Linked DNA regions of Hahella chejuensis KCTC 2396. Each later gene encodes a partner of the first gene's protein in a complex. Links are inferred from orthologs where the notes say so. Each region holds a gene or a part of one and is shown in the gene's direction. Other genes may lie near its edges.

The links.
Region 2: the proteins of dsbD (region 1) and HCH_RS08050 are in contact, whole or in part, in a crystal structure (PDB 1JZD), measured with the Escherichia coli proteins. The link is inferred for Hahella chejuensis KCTC 2396 from one-to-one orthologs.

What each region holds. Positions count from the first base shown.
Region 1 is NC_007645.1:2,345,014-2,352,368, reverse strand. Bases 2,497-5,417 are described here. They hold dsbD (protein-disulfide reductase DsbD), read left to right. Parts: upstream 2,497-2,960; coding sequence 2,961-4,874; downstream 4,875-5,417. Other genes in these bases: HCH_RS10410 (DMT family transporter), read left to right, coding at 4,919-5,417. Also shown: HCH_RS34720 (AAA family ATPase), read left to right, coding at 1-689; HCH_RS10420 (McrC family protein), read left to right, coding at 689-2,002; HCH_RS33035 (elongation factor P hydroxylase), read right to left, coding at 1,966-2,475; more of HCH_RS10410, read left to right, coding at 5,418-5,806; sulfurtransferase TusA, read right to left, coding at 5,811-6,074; HCH_RS10400 (antibiotic biosynthesis monooxygenase family protein), read left to right, coding at 6,194-6,478; 23S rRNA (cytidine(2498)-2'-O)-methyltransferase RlmM, read right to left, coding at 6,561-7,355. UniProt on the Escherichia coli protein: Required to facilitate the formation of correct disulfide bonds in some periplasmic proteins and for the assembly of the periplasmic c-type cytochromes.
Region 2 is NC_007645.1:1,799,162-1,802,060, forward strand. It holds HCH_RS08050 (DsbC family protein), read left to right. Parts: upstream 1-1,027; coding sequence 1,028-1,771; downstream 1,772-2,899. Other genes in the region: xerD (site-specific tyrosine recombinase XerD), read left to right, coding at 1-880; HCH_RS33615 (hypothetical protein), read right to left, coding at 1,812-2,051; alaC (alanine transaminase), read left to right, coding at 2,279-2,899. UniProt on the Escherichia coli protein: Acts as a disulfide isomerase, interacting with incorrectly folded proteins to correct non-native disulfide bonds.

The sequences.
Region 1 (7,355 bases):
TGTTGATTATTGATGAAATCAACCGGGGCAATATCTCCCGTATCTTCGGCGAGCTGATCACGCTGTTGGAACCGGATAAACGCAAAGGCGGAGAGGATGAGCGTTCGGTGACGCTCCCCTATTCCAAAGAGCCCATTACTGTACCCGATAATTTGTATGTGCTGGGCACGATGAATACCGCCGATAAGTCGCTGGCCCAGCTGGATCTGGCCTTGCGTCGCCGTTTTGAGTTCGTGGAGTTAATGCCGCAACCGGAACTGCTGACGGGTATCTCCGTGCACGATGTAGATATGGGAGAGCTGCTGGACGTGATGAACCAGCGCATAGAGGCGCTGCTTGACCGAGACCACATGCTGGGACACGCCTATTTTTGGCCTCTCAGAGACGCGAATTCGGACGACGAGAGAGAAAGCCTGTTGGCCGATATTTTCGCCAGGCGCATTGTTCCCTTGCTGCAGGAGTATTTTTTTGCTGACTGGGAACGCATCAGCTGGGTATTGAATGATCCGGCAAAAGAGCCCTCGGTCCGTTTTATTCAGGCAGGCAAAATCGGCCATTCATTAGAAGGCCTGTTTCCAGGTGATATCGCCAGCGAATTAACCGACCGCAGGTACCGGCTTAACCAAACTGCATTCGGTAATCCTGAGGCCTATCGCGGCATTCTGCCAAAAGCCGGAGCGGCCGCCTGATGATTCAGGTACGTGAATACGCCCGCCTGACGACCGACGCCAACGCAACGCCTTCGCTGGATTGCGGTATTGTAAACTCATCTACTTTCGCCTGGTTGCAGGATCTTGCGTCCAGATGGAATAAGAGTGAGCCGATTGCTCTGATTGACGGCCATGGCTCATTAAGACTCGGCAGCTACGTGGGTTACCTGCAAAGCCCTACGGGGGAAGCTATCGAAATTTTGCCGAAAACAGGCCTTGGCGCCGAAGATCCTCAAGCCGCCCGGCGTATTCTGCAACGCATGTTAATGACATCGCTCGATGTGCGGCCACGCACTGCTGGCGACGCCAAACTGAGGCGCATGCGCCAGCCATTGCACGAATGGATATTCAGGCAGTTTCTGACAGAGTTGCAACGGTTGGTTGGCAGGGGGCTGCGCTTCGATTACCAGCGCGTTGACGAAGAGAGCCGCTTCATCCGCGGTCAGCTTCGCTTGAGTCAGCAACAGCGCCAACCTCTTGGGCGGCGGCATCTCTTTCAGATCAGCCACGATATTTACACGCCCGACCGCCTGGAAAATCGCTTGCTTAAAACCACTCTCAGTTATGTGCTGGCCAATTGCAAAAGCGGCGAAAACTGGCGACGGGCGAATGAGCTAACGCACAGAATGGCGGATATTCCCCCCGAACAAGAGCCATTGCGTGCGATGAACAACTGGCGAAGCAACAAACTAATGCAGGATTATGATGCAATCCGCCCTTGGTGCGAGCTGATATTGGCAAAGCTAAACCCCAATTTCCAGCAAGGTCAGCATCGCGGCATTGCTTTGTTATTTCCAATGGAGCAGTTATTTGAAAAATACGTTGAAGTGTCTTTGCGTCACGAATTACCAGCAGGCATTCAACTGAAAGCACAGGCAAGCTCCCAATATTTGCTGCGGCACAAACCGCAAGGCAGCGACATATCCACGACTATGTTCCAGTTAAAACCGGACCTGTTGCTAAGAACGCCATTGGGAGATCAGGTGCTGGATACAAAATGGAAGTTGCTGGATCAGTGCGCCTGGACATCCGATAAAAAGTACAACATTGCTCAAAGCGACCTGTACCAGATGTTCGCCTATGGCCATAAATATCAGCACGGGCGCGGGCATATGATGCTTATTTATCCTAAACACCCGGCGTTTACCGAACCACTGCCGCCGTTCCACTATTCAGAATCGCTGGCTATCTGGATCGCGCCGTTTTGTCTGGAAAGCAGCCGTCTTGTCTCGGGCGGCTGGGAAGCGCACTTTCCTCAAACAACCAATAAACGGCCGTTAGCTTCACTATAGGTTTTTAATCCGCATAGCGCTTTCGCCGCTGTAGGAGGTGGGCTGGTCAGCATTTCTCGATACGCAGTATCCAAGTCTTCCAAAAAGCCTTGTGAGGGGGGGCGCCCTGAAAAGTCGTCCAGGCTGGGTGAGAACTTGATACCGACAATCTCGCACATGGCCTTTTCCAATCCCTGAGGTCTGGCTTCAACAGATTCAAACATTGCTTGCTCTTCAGAAGTCCTTCCGCAAGGGGAATACCAAAAACCAAAGTCATCGATATTTCGTCGCCTATCGCCGGCTAAACAATAATGCGAGATCTCGTGCAATAAACTTCTCGGATAGTTACTCCTAAAGTAAATTATTGCACTTACATTTTCCTTAGACGCCACGTAAAACGGCTCTTCCGCCCCTCCTATTATTTTTAGGCCGGGGAAAATACCTGAAAATGCGTCGATCAAATATTGACAACGCTCATCATCACCAACAACCATTAATGAAACCCTGAGTACAGCTGGCCCATAGGCTAATAGCCTGATCAATTAAGCCACAATCAATAATTATTGAAATTCCAGGAGGCCCCTGAATCGCCGAAGTTATAAAGCAGCTGCATACAATGAACGCAGTGCATGACGGAGAAGGGACGTGGCCGCCGGCATGCCCGTCTCATGAACGCCCCATCGCCTGTGCGAAGCACTTAGAGTATAGGCGTTGCGACACATTCAGGCGGATCTTAAAAATAGTTTAACTTAGCCGCAGAAAGTCGCGCAGACAGGGGCCTTGGATTATGATGGCCGATTATCGATTTTATGAATAAGGTAATCAATTGTAATTTCAACGAGAAGTTCAAGTTTTTTGAACCTTCGACCCAGTAAATTGTCATATTGAACCAATCCATACCCGCGCACCGAAGGGACGCCCGGGGAACAGGCGCGCTGGATAGCGCCAATTTAAATTTTAAGCACCTGTAGCGAGAAACATGCCCCAACTACTCAGAGCCCTATTCATACTGACGCTGTTTTGCTGCGCCACGGTCAGAGCGGAAAGCAACCTGTTCGGCGACAACAACGGCTTTCTGGCCGAACCGGAATTCCTGCCCGTAGAGGAAGCCTACCGGTTCACGTCATCGGTAGAGGGAGACGAGCTAGTCCTGCATTGGGCGATCGCCGACGGCTATTATCTTTACAAAGACCGTACCTCAGTGACGACAGACGCAGAGGGCGTAGCGCAAGGGCGCTGGACTTACTCATCTCCTGGCGAGGAGAAGGAAGATCCCTACTTCGGCATGGTCTATGTCTACCACGATGAGCTTACGATCCGCGTGCCGGTGGCGGCGGAGGAAGGAGCCGAAGTCGAGTTCAAAGTACGCTACCAAGGGTGCGCGGAAGCTGGCCTGTGTTATCCGCCGCAAACGGAAACGGCGCTGTTCACCGGAACGGATTCAGACAGCATTTCCCCTGCCGCAACCACAAACGACTCGACTCAATCCCCCTCTCCCTCAACGGGTCAAAGCGGCTCTTCAACCAGCTCCAGCGTCCCGGGTCCGAGCAAGGCCGCAGATGTCGATTTCACTTCCTCCACATCGATTACGGACTACCTCGTCGCTCAGGGCTTGCTGTTCAGCTTTTTCATCCTGATGGCGGTGGGTATAGGTTTAGCATTTACGCCCTGCGTGTTCCCCATGGTGCCAATCCTGTCCAGCATTATTGTCGGGCAAAAAGAAGTCACTATGCTTCACTCTTTCGTGCTGTCCCTGAGCTACATCATGGGCATGGCGGCGGTCTACACCGCATTGGGCGCGGTGGCGGGCCACTTCGGTGAACTAGGTCAGGACGCCAACATTCAGGCGCAGGTGCAGAAACCCTGGATCTTGATCACGTTCAGCGGTTTGTTCGTACTGCTAGCCCTGTCCATGTTCGGCTTCTATGAGCTTCAGATGCCTTCGTTTTTGCGTGACAAGCTCAGCGGTATGAACACCAAACAACAAGGCGGCGAAATCTTCAGCGTATTCATTATGGGCTTGCTGTCCGCACTGGTGGTGTCCCCCTGCGTATCAGCGCCCTTGATCGCGGCGTTGGGCTACGCCGCCTATCTGGGCTCGGCGTTCAAAGGCGGCGTCGCACTGTTCGGACTCAGCCTGGGCATCGGTTTGCCATTACTCATTCTTGGCACGGGCGGCGCCAAACTATTGCCCCGCGCCGGCGCCTGGATGGAGCATGTGAAGCATGTGTTCGGCGTCGCCCTGCTGGGTGTGGCCATCTGGATGCTGGAGCGCATCCTGCCGCCGGAAGCGACTCTGACGCTGTGGGCGGTATTGATCGGTGTTTCAGCGGTTTACATGGGCGCCTTCACCAATGTCGAATCCGGCTGGAGCGGCTGGCAGAAACTCAACAAAGGTTTGGGACTGGTGTTCTTCGTATACGCCGTCACCCTGATGCTGGGCGCAGCGGCGGGCGCCAACGATCCACTCCGCCCCCTTGCGCCTTACGCCATCAAATCCGCGGTGGCCGCAAACGGCGGCCCGGCTGCGCAGGCGTTAACGTTCGTAAAAGTCACATCACCGGAACAGCTTGACCGGGAGGTCGCCCAGGCCGCCGCCACCGGCAAGCCGGTCATGGTGGATTTTTATGCGGACTGGTGCATCAGCTGCAAGATCATGGAGCGGGAGACTTTTGTCCTGCCGGAAGTACAGTCCGGACTTAGCCGCTTTCACCTTGTTAAAGCGGACGTCACTGACAACGACCAAGGCAACCAGGCGCTACTCAAGCGTTACGGCATATTCGGCCCACCCGCCTTTGTCTTCTTCAACGCTCAAGGGAAAGAGTTAGAGTCCAAACGCTTCCTGGGCGAAATCTCCAAAAACGCGCTTCTTAATCACGTTAAAGACATATAAACTGCGCGGCGTCGCAATCATCCATCATCAGGGGTTGTCAGCGCATGCCGCAAGATCGCTTTCTGCGGGGAGTGGCGTTCATCATTCTCGGCGAGTGCTTTTTCGTGCTTACCGGCATGGTGGTGAAACATATCAGCGTGGAGGCCCATGTCTGGCAGATGGTGTTTTTCCGCAATCTCTTCGGCCTGGCGTTTCTTACTCCCCTGCTACTCCGCTCAGGGCGTAGCGCTTTCAAGACCCAGCGATTGCCGCTTCATTTTCTCCGCGCCGCCCTTGGCGTCGCCGCCTTTTCCTGTTTGATCTACACTTTCGCGTCCATTCGCCTGGCGGAATCCACCATGCTGAAACTGATGCTGCCGCTATTTATTCCGGTCATCGCCTGGGCCTGGCTACGCGAGCGCCCGACGCCGATTTTGGCGTTTTCACTGGGCCTGGGATTTCTCGGCGTCATTATTATTCTGCAACCGGACAGCCTTGCCGCCGCAGCGCGCCTAGCCATTCTCGCCGGATTGTGGGGCGCTTTATTCGCCGCCGGCGCCAAAGTGGTTATCGGACGCTTGGGCGCTACCGAGCCCAGCGTCCGTATCGTTTTCTATTTCAACCTGTTCAGCACCATACTGTCCTGCATTCCCATGCTCTGGTATTGGCGGGCGCTGGAGCCCATCACCCTGGTTTGGCTTCTTCTATTCGCCATACTGGCGACAATAGGTCAGCTATCAACCACCCACGCCTATACACTGGCGTCGCCAGGCAAAATAGGTTTGTACAGCTACGCCTCGCTACCGATTGCAGGTCTGCTGGGATGGTTGATCTGGAGTGAAGAGCTATATTTGGAGCTCTGGATCGGAAGCGGCCTGATTGTCCTGGCTGGCGCACTGACCTTCTTCTATAGTCGGCCCAGAAAGCCGGAGATTGCGACCGCCCAAGACTGACGCTTCAGCCCCCGGCTTTACGGATATGATAAAAAAACTGCTTGTCCCGCTCACCTGAAGCCAGCAATTCATGACCCAGAAACTGACAGAACTTGGGGATATCTCTCTGGGTGGAGGGATCTGTCGCCAATACCTCGATAACGCATCCCACTTCTACATCATTGATGCGGTTGTGCAGCATCATGACCGGCTCAGGGCAAAACAAGCCGCACACATCCATGACACTGTCGATTGAGTATTCTGTGTTTTCGTTCTTGCTGTCGTTCATTGCAACCTCTCCATTACGTGGCGGCGATTATACACTCTCAATGCAGCACGAGCCTCAATTGCTTGGGATTGCTTGTTATACTCATACCAATAAATACTACAAAACCGGAGGGGAGCCTCATGATCCGCGTGTTGATCGAACGCCACATCGCCAAGACCCTGGAAACCAATTACGAATATACCGCGAAAAAGATCTTGCAAGCGGCAGTGCAGGCGCCAGGATTTCTCTCTGGCGAATCACTGCGCAACGCCAACGAACCCAATTACCGGGTGATCTGGTCAACCTGGCGTTCGGTCCAGGACTGGCAATCCTGGCAATCTTCAGAGCAACGCAGAGGGTTGATGGCGGAGCTGATTCCAATGATGGACAGAGAGGAGAAAGTCACCATCCTGGAGCATTCCTGAGGCAATCGCCGGGCTGAGACGGGACAAAAGAGCTTGAGTCTAAAAGCCCAAGCTCAACCAGCCCGGATGCGCTCCGAGCCCCCTAGTGCTTCTGGAAAGCGGTCAGAAAATGTCCTGTGAGCGCCAATACGGTGACTTCTTCGCGATCATGGTATAACTGCTTCACGCGCACCTCCGACTCAATGTCAGCGCCGAGAAGGCGCTCCTGCAGGCGTTGCAGGCAGGCTTCCACTTCATCCATCCGCGTCTTCATAGGCAGCTTCAGATTGAACAGCGCATAGGTGGTCCAGTCGTAACACAACCAATCCGCCATTCGCTCCATTGTCCGTTTTGGCTTATCCACGATATCGCACACCACCCAATCGACTTTTCGCTGCGGCTTATAGACATATCCGTCGTCGCTGACGTAAGTCACCGCCGGATCTTCAAGTAGCTCTTGCTGCAAAGCGCCATGATCGACCGCCGTCATCTTCACGCCCTGGGTGACCATATACCAGGTCCAGCCCCCCGGCGCCGCGCCCAGATCCACGCCCCGCTGTCCGCGTTTAAGAACGAACTCCCGCTCAGCCGGGGTCAGCATGGTCAGAAACGCTTCTTCTATTTTTAAAGCCGAACGGCTTGGAGCTTCATTGCGAAACCGCAGCCGGGGAATGCCCAACGGTAAGGCGCTGCTATTGGGATGCACCGCCAAGGCGGCGATGATGTGTTGGCCAGACAGACATACTAAGTGCAACTGAGGCAGCTCATCCGTTTTTGCCTTGCTTAGCACGCCCGCGTTGCGCAATGCCGCGCTCATCGGCGCCGTCAGCTTCTTGGCTAATTTCTGCAGAGATCCGGCTTCATCCTCCAGCGGCGTTTCTATATGCAGGAATCCAAA
Region 2 (2,899 bases), 550 kb from region 1 along the record:
GGACGTCATAGATAGGTTTATAGAAATGCTATGGCTGGAGCAGGGGTTGTCCGAAAATACTAGGATGTCTTATCGCTGCGACCTTCTTCGTCTGGCGGAATGGTTGATGGGGAGGGGGCGAACGCTTGTTGACGCTTCTCGTGAGGATTTGTTTTCCTTTTTGGCTGTCCGTATGCAAAAAGGCGCTAAGGGCGCTTCTTCTGCTCGTATGTTGTCGACGTTGCGAAAATTCTACCGGTATTTACTAAGAGAGGGGGTTGTACAGGAAGATCCAACGTTAAGGATTGAGCATCCTAAAGTAGGGCGATTGTTGCCGGGCGCTATTTCTGAGATGGAAGTGGAACAGTTGCTGGCGGAACCGGATGCGTCGCAGCCTATTGAAGCCCGCGATAAAGTGATGTTGGAAGTGTTGTACGCCAGTGGGTTGCGGGTGTCTGAGTTGGTTAGCCTTAGGCTTTATCAGGTCAATTTGAGGCAGGGAGTGCTGCGTGTTGTCGGAAAAGGGGGTAAAGAGAGATTGACTCCTCTGGGTGAGCAAGCGGTGGAGCAATTAGAGGCTTATATCAAAGGCGTTCGTCCTCAATTGTTGGCGGGACGAGAAGATGGCGTCCTTTTTCCCAGTATGCGTGGTAGTGAAATGACGAGGCAGACCTTTTGGCATCGTATCAAGCTGTACGCGTCGCGCAGCGGGATTTCTAAGAATATAACGCCGCATACGCTTCGTCATGCTTTCGCTACGCACTTGCTGAACCATGGCGCGGACTTGCGCGTGGTGCAATTGCTTCTTGGGCATAGTGATTTGTCTACTACCCAAATATATACCCATGTAGCCAAAGCGCGGCTGCAGCAACTGCATTCAAGGCATCATCCTCGCTCCTGATATTCTGCACATCGGTTCATTGGAGCCATGGCGGAAAAGAGTTAGGTTAAATCTATTTCACGTTACACAATTGACCTAGTTTTGGTAGGAACATTTGTGTAATTTTGGGTCCTAACTATATATTCAAGAACGGATGAAGGTATATTCATGCACGTAATGCGCCCTTTTGTACTGGTATTAATGGCACTGTCGGTCGCTTTTGGAGCGCGCGCCGATGAGCAGCAAGAGCAAGCCGTTAAGGTGATTAAGCAGCGGTTGGCTGAGGCTGTGCCAGGGCTGAAAATTCTTAAGGTTAGCCCAAGCCCAATACCTGGGGTGTATGAGGTGGAATCCAATAACCCACAACTGCTTTATACCAGTGCTGATGGGCAGTATTTTGTGGCGGGCGATATTTATCAGGTGAGCGAGGGGCGGATTACTAATCTGGCGGAACGTCGCCGCGAAGAAACGCGCGCAGAGCTGGTGAACTCGATTGACGAGTCCAAGATGATCGTGTTCAAGCCAGAGGTGGTAAAGACCTCCATAACGATATTTACAGACGTGGATTGTGGGTACTGCCGTAAGCTTCATAAAGAAGTCCCTCGCTTGAATGAGCTGGGCGTTCAGGTTAATTACTTGGCGTATCCGCGTGCAGGCGTAGGCTCTGGAAGCTATCAGAAGATGGTTTCTGTCTGGTGTGCGGATGATCAGCAGGCGGCTATGACCGAGGCGAAGTTGGGCAAAACGCCCTCATCCAAGGACTGCAAAAATCCTGTCGCAGACCAATATAATCTTGGCAATCAGATTGGTATTAGTGGAACGCCGGCCATCGTGCTGCACGACGGTCGTTTGATTCCAGGATACGTTCCAGCTGACTCTCTCGCCAAAGGGCTGGGGTTGGAAGTTAAATAACTTGCATGATTGGTTGGCGGAAGAGAGCGGCGCTCTTCCGCTAGCAACGAAAGTTTTTTTCTTCTCTTCTTATGTCGCATTCCCTTTCAATATTGTTGCACCTTTGGGCTCCGCCGGGCGACAGCCCCTCTTTCTGGCATGCCCTGTATTCCATGCTTAGTTCATAATTGCTCAGCTCAGTAAAAGGTGTGCCGCCATCGCATCCAGTAAGAAGTAATGGAAATATTGAAAGGGCGTTTACTAAGTAAACTTGAGCTGCTTTTCTGGTTTTATCAGTCATTACTGTTTCCATAATGCCTGTCGACGCCAAAAGGGAATACTTAACAGGTTAGCCTTTGTTTTTTGTCTGCGCCATCTTCCAGGATTGAGGCGTGTTGGAGACCTTTTCTCTTCTCGTTAAATAAGCGTCGCGCTACGTTGACACATTTCTGGGTGCGGGGTATTGTGGCCTGTTCCCAATACTGTACTTATCTTAATCTTCGCCCTCTGGCCGTTCAGGAGATCGCAATGGAATTCCCGCGCATCAGTCGCTTGCCGCCCTATGTTTTTAACATCGTTGGGGAGCTCAAGCAGCAGGCGCGAGCGAGGGGGGAGGATATTATCGATTTTGGTATGGGCAATCCTGATCAGCCTACTCCCAAACATATTGTCGATAAACTGACTGAAACTGTGCAGCGGGATGATACGCATCGTTATTCCCAGTCCAAAGGAATTCCCAGACTGAGAAGGGCTATCGCCCGCTGGTATAAAAATCGCTTTGACGTGGATTTGGATCCAGAGAAAGAAGCAATAGTCACCATTGGCTCCAAAGAGGGGTTGGCTCATCTGGCTTTGGCGACAATGGGGCCAGGGGATGCTGTGCTGGTGCCGAACCCTAGCTATCCTATTCACCCTTACGGGTTTGTCATTGCCGGCGCCGATATCCGGCATATTCCACTGGGCGAGGACACAGGCGCCTTTTTCACTGAATTGGAAAAGGCGATACTTGATTCATGGCCTCGCCCCAAGATGCTGGTATTGAATTTTCCCGGCAACCCGACTGCTCAATGTGTTGAGTTGGACTTTTTTGAAAAAGTCATTGCCATCGCACGAGAGCATAAGATCTGGGTTGTGCAGGATATCGCTTAC